Regions from separate parts of the Streptomyces sp. NPDC002176 genome, predicted to be linked through region 3. Evidence: riboswitches for the same ligand, from Rfam matches in the RefSeq annotation. Region 3 holds a riboswitch; each other region holds the start of a gene.
What was found. Region 3 has a riboswitch for thiamine pyrophosphate ahead of thiC (phosphomethylpyrimidine synthase ThiC). Riboswitches for the same ligand answer to the same signal wherever they lie in the genome.
Positions count from the first base shown of each region.

Region 1 (4,142 bases), on a different contig from region 3:
CTCGGGCCCTGCTCTCCGGTCGGAGAGCAGGGCCCGTTGGTGTCAGCGGGGCAGAGCTCATCGCTCCTGACGGGGCCGGAGGGACGTAGATCCTCAAGTTCTCCTCAGAGCATCTCTGTTCCGAGGGTCATGCACATGTCTAGACCATAGTGTCCAAGTGCTCGATCGCCACGGGGGCGGTCCACCAGAAAAGGTGTCACATGGGCATCAGTACATGGCGCGCTCTGACCGGCGCTGCCGCGGCCTCGCTTCTCTGCCTCACGGCAGCCAATACCGCAAGAGCGGAGGAAGTGCCGGCCGACAGTACGGCGATACCTGCCGAACAGACCGCGGACATCAATGACAGGCAGGACTGGGAGGGTGCGGACGACCAGCCGGTCGGTGAGGAGTCGCCGAGTCTGTGCGACCGGCCTTCCACGTGGTACAGCATCAAGTCCAAGAAGGCCGTTCACGTTCCGTCCTGGTGGAACGGCACCAAGTACAAAGATGGGCCGGGCGGCACGATGACCGTGGTCGTGACCAAGGGAGGGACCATCTCCGCCGAGGTGACGGGCACGGGCGAGTTCGAGGCCAGCGGGGTCGTGGCGAAAGCCAAGGCCAGCGTCAGTGTGAAGGTCGGCGGTAGCGTCACGGTCACCACCGGGCACACGTACTCCCGTGAAATCGCCAGGGGTAAGTACGGTCATCTGCAGTACGGTTCCTGGGGCTACAAGGTGACCTGGAAGAAGTACCGTTCCGGCAGCGGCGGCAACTGCGGCGGTGTCGAGATCGGGCATGGGTCGGCGACGCTGCCCACCTCCGAGACCGGCTGGAAGTACTGGGAAACCTCATCATGACCCATACGATTCCGCGGGCCTGGCTCGCCGCCGGTGCTGTGACCGTCTCGGTGTTGCTGCTGGCGTCGTGCAGTTCTGGTGGTGGCGACGGTGACTCCACTGGGCCAGCCTCGTCCCCGGCCGTCGGCGCGTCTCACGACACTGTTGACGCCCGGGAGAAGAAGCTCACCGCCGAGGCTCAGGGTGTCCTTGCCGCGGTGGGCGGCGGGACGAAGGTCGAGGCTGGAGTGGAGCGGGTAAGCGATGGCATCCACACTGAGCCGCTGCTCAGCAAGGGCAAGACGTACAAGCTCAGTCTCGTGTGCGTCGGCAGCGGTAGTGCCCGCGTCACGCTGACTCCTGCGAGTGTCGGTCCGAGTGCCGAGGTGCCCTGCGATCGGTCGATCGTGCAGCAGCGGATCACGGCGCCCGAGCAGGTACGCATCGATGCCGACGGCGTCAAGGGTTCCGTGGGCGTCATCGCGTGGCAGATCGACACCGTTTGATCGTGGCGCCTGGCGGGGTGGGTGACCACTCCCACCCCGCTCTGGCCAGGCACCCCAAGTCGATCTGAGACACTGGTACCACCATGCCCAAGCCCGGAGAACTCACTTTCGTCGCCCCCCGCGGAGCCAAGAAGCCGCCGCGGCATCTCGCTGACCTTTCGCCCGCGGAGCGGAAGGATGCTGTCGCGGAGGCGGGGGAGAAGCCGTTCCGCGCCAAGCAGCTCTCGCAGCACTACTTCGCGCGGTACACGCACGACCCCGAGCAGTGGACGGACATCCCGGCCGGTTCGCGGGAGAAGCTGCGGGAGGCGCTGTTTCCTGAGCTGATGTCGGTGGTCCGGCATCTGGCCACGGACCAGGGCACCACCCGTAAGACGCTCTGGCGGCTGTTCGACGGCACGCTCGTGGAGTCGGTACTGATGCGGTACCCGGACCGGGTCACCATGTGCATCAGCTCGCAGGCCGGGTGTGGGATGAACTGCCCGTTCTGCGCGACGGGACAGGCGGGGCTGGACCGGAACCTGTCCACCGCCGAGATCGTGCACCAGATCGTGGACGGCATGCGGGCGCTCCGGGACGGAGAGGTTCCCGGCGGGCCCGCGCGGCTCTCCAACATCGTCTTCATGGGCATGGGCGAGCCGCTCGCCAACTACAAGCGCGTCGTCGGCTCCATCCGGGCCCTCACCGACCCCGCCCCCGACGGCCTCGGCCTCTCGCAGCGCGGGATCACCGTGTCGACCGTCGGCCTCGTCCCCGCCATCCACCGCTTCGCCGACGAGGGCTTCAAGTGCCGGCTGGCGATCTCCCTGCACGCCCCCGACGACGAGCTGCGCGACACCCTCGTCCCCGTGAACACGCGGTGGAAGGTGCGCGAGGTGCTGGACGCCGGGTTCGAGTACGCGGAGAAGTCCGGGCGTCGGCTGTCCATCGAGTACGCGCTGATCCGGGACATCAACGACCAGGCGTGGCGCGGTGACCGGCTCGGCCGACTGCTCAAGGGCAAGCCCGTGCACGTCAACCTGATCCCGCTCAACCCCACCCCCGGCTCCAAGTGGACCGCCTCCCGCCCCGAGGACGAGAAGGCGTTCGTGGCGGCCATCGCGGCGCACGGCGTGCCGGTGACGGTCCGGGACACCCGCGGTCAGGAGATCGACGGGGCGTGTGGTCAGCTCGCCGCCACCGAGCGGTAACCTGAACCGGTCAGCACAACTTCACACGGTCATACATCTACATATTCCGACAGGGGAGCGCCACAGCGCTGAGAGTGCGGCAACCAGGCCGCAGACCCTCTGAACCTCGCCCAGGTCATTCTGGGTAGGAAGTTCGGTCATCACTCAAGCTGTTGCGCCCTGCCCGGGCTCCCGCGCGGAGTCCGGGCAGGGCCGCGTCTCTTCCTGGCCCACCCCAGGAGGACCACCAGTGCACACCAAGACCTTCGTGGCCGCGGCGGTCGGCCTCGGCCTGCTCACGCTCTCCGCGTGCGGGTCCACCGACACCAAGGGGAGCGCGGACACCAAGACCGTGACCCTCGTCAGCCACGACTCGTGGGCCGCGTCCAAGAACGTGATCGCGGACTTCGAGAAGCAGTCCGGCTACCAGGTGCGCGTCCTCAAGGACGGCGACGCCGGGCAGGCCGTCAACAAGGCGGTCCTCACCAAGGACAACCCCCAGGGCGACGTCTTCTTCGGCATCGACAACACCCTGCTCTCCCGCGCCCTCGACAACGGCCTCTTCCAGCCGTACGCCGCCAAGGGCCTCGGCCAGGTCGACCCCGCCTTCCAGCTGGACCCCGCCAAGCACCGGGTCACCCCCGTCGACCACGGCGACATCTGCGTCAACTACGACAAGGCGTACTTCACCGAGCACAAGCTGAAGCCGCCGCGCACCTTCGCCGACCTCGCGGACCCGAAGTACAAGAACCTGCTGGTCACCGAGAACGCCGCCACCTCCTCGCCCGGCCTCGGCTTCCTGCTCGGCAGCGCCGCGAGTTACGGCGACAAGGGCTGGGAGGGGTACTGGAAGAAGCTCAAGGCCAACGGCGTCAAGGTCGTCGACGGCTGGGAGCAGGCGTACTACCAGGAGTTCTCCGGCTCCTCCGAGGGCAGGAAGGCGGGCGGTGACCGGCCGCTCGTCGTGTCGTACGCCTCCTCGCCGCCCGCCGAGGTGATCTACGCCAAGAAGAAGCCGAAGACCGCCCCCACCGGCGTCTCCGAGGGCACCTGCTTCCGGCAGGTCGAGTTCGCCGGGCTGCTGAACCACGCGAAGAACCCCAAGGGCGGCAAGGCGTTCCTCGACTTCCTGCTGTCCAGGCAGTTCCAGCAGGACATGCCGCTGAACATGTTCGTGTACCCGGTGATCAAGGACGCGAAGGTCCCCGCCGAGTTCACCGCGAACGGGCCCGCCGCCAAGGACCCGGAGACCATGGCGCCTGAGAAGATCGCCGCCAACCGCGACCAGTGGGTCAGCTCGTGGACGTCGCTCGTACTGAAGTAGCCGAAGCAGCCGCACGGCGCAGCCACCCGCGCGGGAGCGCGGCGCGGCTGGGGCTGATGGCCCTGCCCGTCGCGTTCTTCGCGCTGTTCTTCGCCTGGCCCGTCGCCGCCATCACGGCGCGCGGGCTCAAGGCCGACGGCACCTGGCACCTCGGGCGGTTCGCCGAGGTGCTGGGCCGCTCCGACATCCGGCACGTGCTGTGGTTCACCACCTGGCAGGCGCTGGCCTCCACCGCGCTCACCCTGCTGATCGCGCTGCCCGCCGCCTACGCCTTCGCCCGGTTGGAGTTCCCCGGCAAACAGGTGCTGCGGGCCGTGGTCACCGTGCC
Region 1 covers NZ_JBJDQW010000002.1:116,084-120,225, reverse strand. The annotation lists gene ACI2LY_RS08760 (hypothetical protein) at 201-836, shown strand; gene ACI2LY_RS08755 (hypothetical protein) at 833-1,321, shown strand; gene rlmN (23S rRNA (adenine(2503)-C(2))-methyltransferase RlmN) at 1,405-2,511, shown strand; TPP riboswitch at 2,553-2,660, shown strand; gene ACI2LY_RS08745 (thiamine ABC transporter substrate binding subunit) at 2,741-3,814, shown strand; gene ACI2LY_RS08740 (ABC transporter permease) at 3,871-4,142, shown strand, end outside.
Region 1: linked by a shared signal. The riboswitch ahead of ACI2LY_RS08745 (thiamine ABC transporter substrate binding subunit) and the one ahead of thiC (phosphomethylpyrimidine synthase ThiC) in region 3 are both predicted to bind thiamine pyrophosphate.

Region 2 (4,142 bases), on a different contig from region 3:
CAGCTCGAAGTTGTGCGGGTTGCGGATGCCGAGCCCGGAGCCGATCGGGGAGCCCAGCGGCATCACGGCCGCGCACCCCACGTCCTGGAGCCTGCGGGCCAGCACCGGGTCGTCGTTGGTGTAGGGCAGCACGGTGAAGCCGTCGTCGACCAGGGTCTCGGCCGCGTCCAGCGTCTCCACCGGGTCCGGCAGCAGGGTGCGCTCGTCCGCCACCACCTCGAGCTTCACCAGGTCGGTGCCGAGCGCCTCACGGGCCAGCCGGGCGGTCAGCACCGCTTCTCCGGCGGTGAAGCAGCCCGCGGTGTTGGGCAGGACGCGGATGCCCAGCTTCTCCAGCACCGACAGCACCGAGCCGTGCGCTCCGGGGTCGACCCGGCGCATCGCCACCGTGGTCAGCTCGGTGCCGGACGCGATCAGCGAGCGCTCCAGCACGTCCAGGCTGGGGGCGCCTCCGGTGCCCATGATCAGCCGGGAGTCCAGGGTCAGGTCGCCGAGGACCAGGGGGTCGGTGGTTTTGGTGGTCACGGTCAGCCTCCCTGCACGGCGGTGAGGACCTCGACCCGGTCGCCCTCGGCGAGGCCGGTCTCGGCCCACCGGGTACGCGGGACCACGGTCTCGTTGACGGCGGCGGCCACCCCGGACGGCGCCGGAGTGAGGACACGTACGACCGCGTCCAGGGCGGTGCCCGGCGCGACCTCGCGGCGCTCGCCGTTGACGGAGATGTTCATGCGGAGTGCTCCAGGGTGGGGGAGGGGGCGGCGAACCGGTGCGGCGAGAACGGGCGGGCCACCTCGGGCAGGCCCCCGCCGCACAGCACGTCGGCCATGACGTCCCCGGTGACGGGCGTGAGCAGCACGCCGTTGCGGAAGTGCCCGGTGGCCAGCAGCAGGCCGTCGAGGCCGGAGGGGCCGAGCAGCGGGGCGTTGTCGGGGGAGCCGGGACGCAGTCCGGCCAGGGTCTCGGTGAGCGGCAGCTCGGTGATGCCGGGCACCAGCTCATGGGCGTCGCGCAGCAGCTCGTACACCCCGCCCGCGGTGACCGTGGTGTCGTACCCCAGCTCCTCGCTGGTCGCGCCGATCACCAGCTCGCCGTTCTCGCGCGGCACCAGGTACACCGGCCCGCCGCGCACCACGGCCCGCACGGTACGGCTCAGGAACGGCCGGTACCGGGGCGGCACCGTCAGCCGCAGCACCTGCCCCTTCACCGGGCGCACCGGCGGTACGAGCGCCTCCGGCACCCCTTCCAGCCGCCCGCTGAGGCTGCCGCCCGCCAGCACCACCTGACCGGCGGCCAGCGCGGTGCCGTCCGCCGTGGTGACCCCGGTCGCCCGGTCCCCGGCCACGTCCAGCCGCGCGGCCCAGGAGCGGTGGAAGGCCACCCCGGCCCGCTCGCAGGCGGTCAGCAGCGCGGCCGCCAGCCGCCGGGGGTCGATCTGATGGTCCCCGTCGGCCCGCAGCCCGCCGCGCACACCGGGCGCCAGCATCGGTTCCAGCCGCCTGCACTCCCGCCCGGACAGCCACTGGGAGTCCAGCCCGCACCGGAGCTGCAGCTCGTGCACCTCACGGAGCTGGGCGCGGTCGTCGGTGTCGAAGGCGACGGCGAGGGTGCCCGCGCGGCGGTAGCCCAGGTCGTGCCCCGTGGCCTCGGCCAGCTCGGCGGCGAACTCGGGATAGCGGCGCGCGGAGGCCAGGTTGAGGGCGAGCAGCCCCTCCTCGCCGTGGTGCAGCTCGGTGACCGCGGCCAGCATCCCGGCCGCGACCCGCGCGGCCCCGCCACCGGGATCGGGGTCCACCACGGCCGCGGTGAGCCCCCGCCCGGCCGCGCGCCAGGCGGTGACCAGGCCGATGATCCCGCCCCCGACGACGAGGACGTCCGGGGTGCTGGACGGTTCGGACGTACGTGACGGCATGGGCATCCCGCCCCTCCCTTCGCCGGCATGACCCGGATCAGGTTCGTACGGTCGGAGGCCGCCAGCCTCCCTCTCAGCCCGGTGCGTCCGGGCTCCCGCGAGTGCAGTTACGGTGGCCAGCCTAGCCGCCCGCCCAGCTCAGCCGTAAGAGAGCACGGCCCGGGTCCGGCCGGAGCGCGAATCCGGGCCGGGTGCGGGCACCAGTGTGGTGGAAGAGGTCGGTGCGCTCGCGCACTGACTGACGGTGAGTCAGTGACCTAAGGTGATCAGGTGAGCGAGCAGACATCTCCGGACGGCACGGCACAGGAACGGCGCGTGGTCGTCGTCGGGGCGGGCATGGCCGGGGTGCAGACCGCCGTCGCCCTGCGTGAACAGGGCTTCACCGGGCCCGTCACCCTGATCGGCGCCGAGCCGCACCAGCCGTACGACCGGCCCCCGCTGTCCAAGGCCATCCTCCTCGGCACCGCCGACGGCTCCGCCTTCGACGTGGACTTCGCCTCGCTCGACATCGACCTCCGGCTCGGCTGCGAGGCGCTCGGCGTCCGCCCCGCCGACCACGAACTGGACACCGCGACGGGCCCCGTCCCGTACGACGTGCTGGTCCTCGCCACCGGCGCCGAACCCGTCCGGCTGCCCGGCACCGACGAGACGCCCGGTGTGCATCTGCTGCGCACCCTGGACGACGCCGAGCGGCTGCGCCCGGTGCTCGCCGCGCGGCACGACGTGGTCGTCGTCGGCGCGGGCTGGATCGGCGCCGAGTTCGCCACCGCCGCCCGGGAGGCGGGCTGCGCGGTCACCGTCGTCGAGGCCGCCGACCGCCCGCTGGCCGGTGCCCTGCCCGCCGAGGTCGCCGCCCCGATGACCGCCTGGTACGAGGACGGCGGCGTCGCCCTGCGCACCGGCGTCCGCGTGGCCGCCGTCGAACCCGGCGCGGTGGTGCTGGACGACGGCGCCCGGCTGCCCTCCGACGCCGTCGTGGTCGGCATCGGCGCCCACCCCGCCACCGGCTGGCTGACCGGCTCCGGCATCGCCCTCGGCCCGCACGGCGACGTCCTGGCCGACGACCGGCTGCGCACCTCCGCCGAGGACGTGTACGCGGTCGGCGACTGCACCTCCTTCCCCTCGGCCCGCTACGCCGAGCGGCTGCTCGTCCACCACTGGGACAACGCCCTCCAGGGCCCCCGTACGGTCGCCGCCGACATCCTGGGCGAGGAGGCGGCGCCCTACGACCCGGTGCCGTACTTCTGGTCCGAGCAGTTCGGGCGGTTCGTGCAGTACGCGGGCCACCACGCGGCCGCCGACCGCACGGTGTGGCGCGGTGACCCCGCCGACCCCGCCTGGTCCGTGTGCTGGCTGCGCGAGGGCCGTCTGGTGGCCCTGCTGGCGGTGGGCCGTCCGCGCGACCTGGCCCAGGGCAGGCGGCTGATCGAGGCGGGCCGCCTGATGGACGCCGAGGCCCTCACCGACCCCGCGCTCCCGCTGAAACAGGCCGTCGTCGAGTAGGCCGGGGGCCCGCGCGCGGAGTGGCCCGACTACCGACTGTCGGTGGGGGATGGCAGGCTAGGTGTCGTGACCGAGATTGACACCAAGATCGACGCTCTTGTCCCCGCCTGGCTCACCCTCCCCGACATCGCCGAAATGCTCGATGTCGAGGTGACGCGTGTGCGGCAGCTGGTCAAGGAGGGCCAAGTCATCGCCGTACGCCGCGGTGAGAACCGGGCGCTGCACGTCCCCGCCGCCTTCATCGACGAGGACAAGGTCGTCAAGGGCCTCACCGGGACCCTGACGCTCCTGCGCGACAACGGGTTCACGGACGAAGAGATGATCGAATGGCTCTTCACCCCCGACTCCTCCCTGCCCGGCACCCCCGCGCAGGCCCTCAGCGAGAACCGCGGCACGGAGGTGAAGCGCCGGGCCCAGGCACTGGCCGGCTGACCCACCAGGGCGGCGCCCGGCCGGGCGCCGCCCCCACGCACGACCCGCACACCGAACCACCGGGGGACCCACCGCATGCCCGACACCGCCCGCGCCCGCCTCGCCGACGCCCGGCTCTACCTCTGCACGGACGCCCGCAAGGAGCAGGGCGACCTCGCCGAGTTCCTGGACGCGGTCCTGGCCGGCGGTGTCGACATCGTCCAGCTGCGCGACAAGGGCATGGAGGCCGCCGAGGAGCTGGCCCACCTGGAGGTGTTCGCCGACGCCTGCGCCCGGCACGGCAAGCTGCTCGCGGTCA
Region 2 covers NZ_JBJDQW010000003.1:330,553-334,694, reverse strand. The annotation lists partial or broken gene ACI2LY_RS15305 (thiazole synthase) at 1-525, opposite strand, end outside; gene thiS (sulfur carrier protein ThiS) at 528-728, opposite strand; gene thiO (glycine oxidase ThiO) at 725-1,915, opposite strand; TPP riboswitch at 1,906-2,018, opposite strand; gene ACI2LY_RS15290 (NAD(P)/FAD-dependent oxidoreductase) at 2,180-3,412, shown strand; gene ACI2LY_RS15285 (Rv2175c family DNA-binding protein) at 3,479-3,844, shown strand; gene thiE (thiamine phosphate synthase) at 3,920-4,142, shown strand, end outside.
Region 2: linked by a shared signal. The riboswitch ahead of thiO (glycine oxidase ThiO) and the one ahead of thiC (phosphomethylpyrimidine synthase ThiC) in region 3 are both predicted to bind thiamine pyrophosphate.

Region 3 (4,142 bases):
GGCGGGCGCCAGCGCGATGATCGCGGTCCTGGCCCCCGTGCTCGCCGGAACGGCCGCGGTGATCTTCCTGCTGGTCGGCTACAGCCTGAAGATGGTCGCCCCCGGCCAGCAGTTCGGCCGGACCATGGTCACCGTCGGCTGGGTCTTCGGCGCCCTGACGGCGGTGGCGATCCTGACCGCCGGGGTGGCGCTTCTGATCACCGCGCTGCGCAACGGCTCCTCCGCCGGGGCCGCCGCCCAGGAGGAGGCGCGCGAGGCGGTGGCGAGGGCGCGTCAGGAGTGGCGGGACGCGCTGCTCGAGCGCGGCATCCTGCCCTTCCTGCAGGACGCCCTCACCCGGCCCGGCGCACCCGCCGCACAGCCCCTCCCGGCCCCCGGACCGAGCGGCCGGATGCCACGCCTCGGCTACGGCCGCCCCGGCTTCAGCAGCCCCGACGACGGAACGGCCACCGACCGCCCCCGCTTCAGCAGCCCGGACTACACGAGCCCGGACTTCGGCGGCCCGGAACACCAGCCGGACTAGCCCCGTACGGTTAGGGCTTGTCCTCCGCGATCGGCAGGTAGACCCGGTTGCCCGTGGCTGCGAACTCCAGCGACTTCTTCGCCATGCCCTCCTCGATCTCGGCCCGGTTGCCGCCGTGTTCGCGCCGGATGTCCTGCGAGATCTTCATGCTGCAGAACTTCGGCCCGCACATGGAGCAGAAGTGGGCCGTCTTAGCGGGCTCGGCGGGCAGGGTCTCGTCGTGGAACTCCCGTGCCGTGTCCGGGTCCAGGGCGAGGTTGAACTGGTCCTCCCACCGGAACTCGAAGCGGGCGTCCGAGAGCGCGTCGTCCCACTCCTGTGCTCCGGGGTGCCCCTTGGCCAGGTCGGCGGCGTGGGCGGCGATCTTGTAGGTGATGACGCCGGTCTTGACGTCGTCCCGGTTCGGCAGGCCCAGGTGCTCCTTGGGTGTGACGTAGCAGAGCATCGCCGTGCCCCACCAGGCGATCATCGCGGCGCCGATACCCGAGGTGATGTGGTCGTACGCGGGCGCGACGTCGGTGGTCAGCGGGCCGAGCGTGTAGAACGGGGCCTCGTCGCAGATCTCCTGCTGAAGGTCGATGTTCTCCTTGATCTTGTGCATCGGGACGTGCCCGGGGCCCTCGATCATCGTCTGTACATCGAACCGCTTGGCGATCCGGTTGAGTTCCCCGAGCGTGCGCAGCTCCGCGAACTGCGCCTCGTCGTTGGCGTCCGCGATCGAACCGGGCCGCAGACCGTCGCCGAGCGAGTAGGTGACGTCGTAGGCGGCGAGAATCTCGCAGAGCTCCTCGAAGTTCTCGTACAGGAACGACTCCTTGTGGTGCGCCAGGCACCAGGCCGCCATGATCGAGCCGCCGCGCGAGACGATGCCGGTCTTCCGGTTCGCCGTCAGCGGGACGTACGGCAGCCGCACACCCGCGTGCACCGTCATGTAGTCCACGCCCTGCTCGGCCTGCTCGATCACCGTGTCCTTGTAGACCTCCCAGGTCAGCTCCTCGGCCCGGCCGTCGACCTTCTCCAGTGCCTGGTAGAGCGGCACGGTGCCGATGGGCACGGGGGAGTTGCGCAGCACCCACTCGCGGGTGGTGTGGATGTTGCGGCCGGTGGAGAGGTCCATGACCGTGTCGGCGCCCCAGCGGGTCGCCCAGGTCATCTTCTCCACCTCCTCCTCGATCGAGGAAGTGACCGCCGAGTTGCCGATGTTGGCGTTGACCTTCACCAGGAACCGCTTGCCGATGATCATCGGCTCGATCTCCGGATGGTTCACATTGGCGGGCAGCACGGCCCGGCCCGCCGCGATCTCCTCGCGGACCACCTCGGGAGAGACGTTCTCCCGGAGCGCCACGAACTCCATCTCGGGCGTGATCTCCCCCTGGCGGGCATAGGCGAGCTGGGTGACCGCCCGGCCCGTCCGTCCACGCCGGGGCTGGCGAGGCCGTCCCGGAAAGACTGCGTCCAGATTGCGCAGCCCGCCGCGCGGCGAGGTGTGCTTGATCCCGTCGTCCTCCGGCCGGACGGGACGGCCCGCGTACTCCTCGGTGTCGCCACGGGCGACGATCCAGTTCTCCCGTAGCGGGGCCAGCCCCCGGCGGACATCGGTGTCGGCTTCCGGATCGGTGTACGGGCCGGAGGTGTCGTACAGCGTGACCGACCGCCCGTTGGTGAGATGCACCTGACGGACCGGCACCCGCAGGTCGGGGCGCGAACCCTCGACATACGCCTTGTGCCAGCCGATGGACTTCCCGGCCTCCTCGCCCGACGAACTGGTCGTCGTGGTCTGCGCGGAGGCAGGCGTGCGTGCGTCCTTGTTGGTCATGAGACCTACTCCCTACGCCGGCATTACCCGGTAACAGGTTCGGCGGTCGACGCAGCGATTTCCGTCCGCAGATGATCTCGGGGAACCATGTTCCACGTGAAACATCGCAACGACGGAGGTCAGCGCCCTCTCAGCCCGGTGCTCCGAGCTCCCGCGTGTGCAAAGGTGCCTCCACGCTAGCGCCCTGTGTGACGGGATGAACAGTGGGCCTCCCCCGTTCTTGCAATGATCGGGCCGTGACCACGACGCAGCAGCCTCCCTACCCTCCCCCCGGCCCACCCCACCGGCCCGGCTCCGGACCAGGCCCCGGCGACGGGAGCGGGCACGGGTCCGGCCCCGGAAACGGCCATGGCGGTCATGGCGGTCATGGCCACTCTCACAACCACGGCCCCGCCGCGCCGGTCTCCAGACATCTGCGCAAGGTCATCGCGGCCATCCTGATCCCGTTCAGCGCGGCCGTCGTCGTGGGTCTGGTGGTGCTCTGGCCCGGAGGCGCGCCCCCGCACCAGCGCTCCGGGGTCGGCTTCGACCGCCAGACCCAGCAGGCCACGGTCACCCAGGTCACCTCGGTGAGCTGCCAGGTCGGCGGGGTGGGCGGGGGAGCCCCGGCCGGTGATCCCTCGGCCACGGGCGCGGGTCCGGCTGCCCAGGAGGACAAGAAGGGCCCCTGCAAGAAGGCGATTGTCCGGGTCGACACCGGCAAGGACAAGGGACGCACCTTCACCGAGCTGGTGCAGCCGGACCAGACCCGGCAGTTGCACCAGGGCGACAAGGTCGTGGTCGCCTACGAGCCCAAGGCGCCGAGGGAACTCCAGTACGCGGTCACCGACCTGGACCGCAAGTTCCCCATGGCCCTGCTCGCCGGGATCTTCGCGGTCGCCGTCGTGGTGGTGGGCCGACTGCGCGGTGTCATGGCGCTGGTGGCCCTGGCCGTCAGCTTCATGGTGCTCACCCTGTTCATCCTGCCCGCGATACTCCAGGGCTCGAATCCGCTGCTGGTGGGCGTGGTCGGGTCGAGCGCGATCATGCTCATCGCGCTGTACATGTGCCATGGCCTGTCCGCGCGGACCTCCGTCGCGGTGCTCGGCACCCTCGTCTCCCTGCTGCTGATCGGTCTCCTCGGCTCACAGTTCATCGGCTGGGCCGCGCTCACCGGCAACACGGACGACAACACCGGCCTGATCCACGGCCTCTACCCGTCCATCGACATGAGCGGGCTGCTGCTCGCGGGCGTCATCATCGGCTCGCTGGGCGTGCTGGACGATGTGACGGTCACCCAGACCTCGGCCGTGTGGGAACTGCACGAGGCCAACCCCTCGATGGGCTGGCGCGGGCTCTACCGGGCGGGCATCCGCATCGGCCGCGACCACATCGCCTCCGTCGTCAACACCCTCGTCCTTGCCTACGCGGGCGCCGCGCTGCCCCTGCTGCTGCTTTTCTCCATCGCGCAGAGCGGGGTGGGCACGGTGGCCACCAGCGAGCTGGTCGCGGAGGAGATCGTGCGCACGCTCGTCGGCTCGATCGGTCTGGTCGCCTCGGTTCCGGTCACCACCGCGCTGGCCGCCCTGGTCGTATCGGCGGACCGCCCCGCGCCCGGTACGGCGGCTCCCGCGGCCACCCCGCCCGTCGCGGCCTCCGGCGGCAGGGGACGGCGCCGGAAGCGCTGAGCGGACCGTCTAGACCGTCGGGCCGTGAACCCTTGCAGAAGCGTTTCTTCAAAGGTGCACGGAGCCCGGCGGAACGCTCGGCGCCCCCCGGCCGGGCCACGTCAGCCCGCGCTCTGCTCCTCGGCCAGGATGCGGC
Region 3 covers NZ_JBJDQW010000005.1:429,056-433,197, reverse strand. The annotation lists gene ACI2LY_RS24815 (hypothetical protein) at 1-523, shown strand, start outside; gene thiC (phosphomethylpyrimidine synthase ThiC) at 534-2,339, opposite strand; TPP riboswitch at 2,332-2,504, opposite strand; gene ACI2LY_RS24805 (YibE/F family protein) at 2,576-4,006, shown strand; gene ACI2LY_RS24800 (SsgA family sporulation/cell division regulator) at 4,108-4,142, opposite strand, start outside.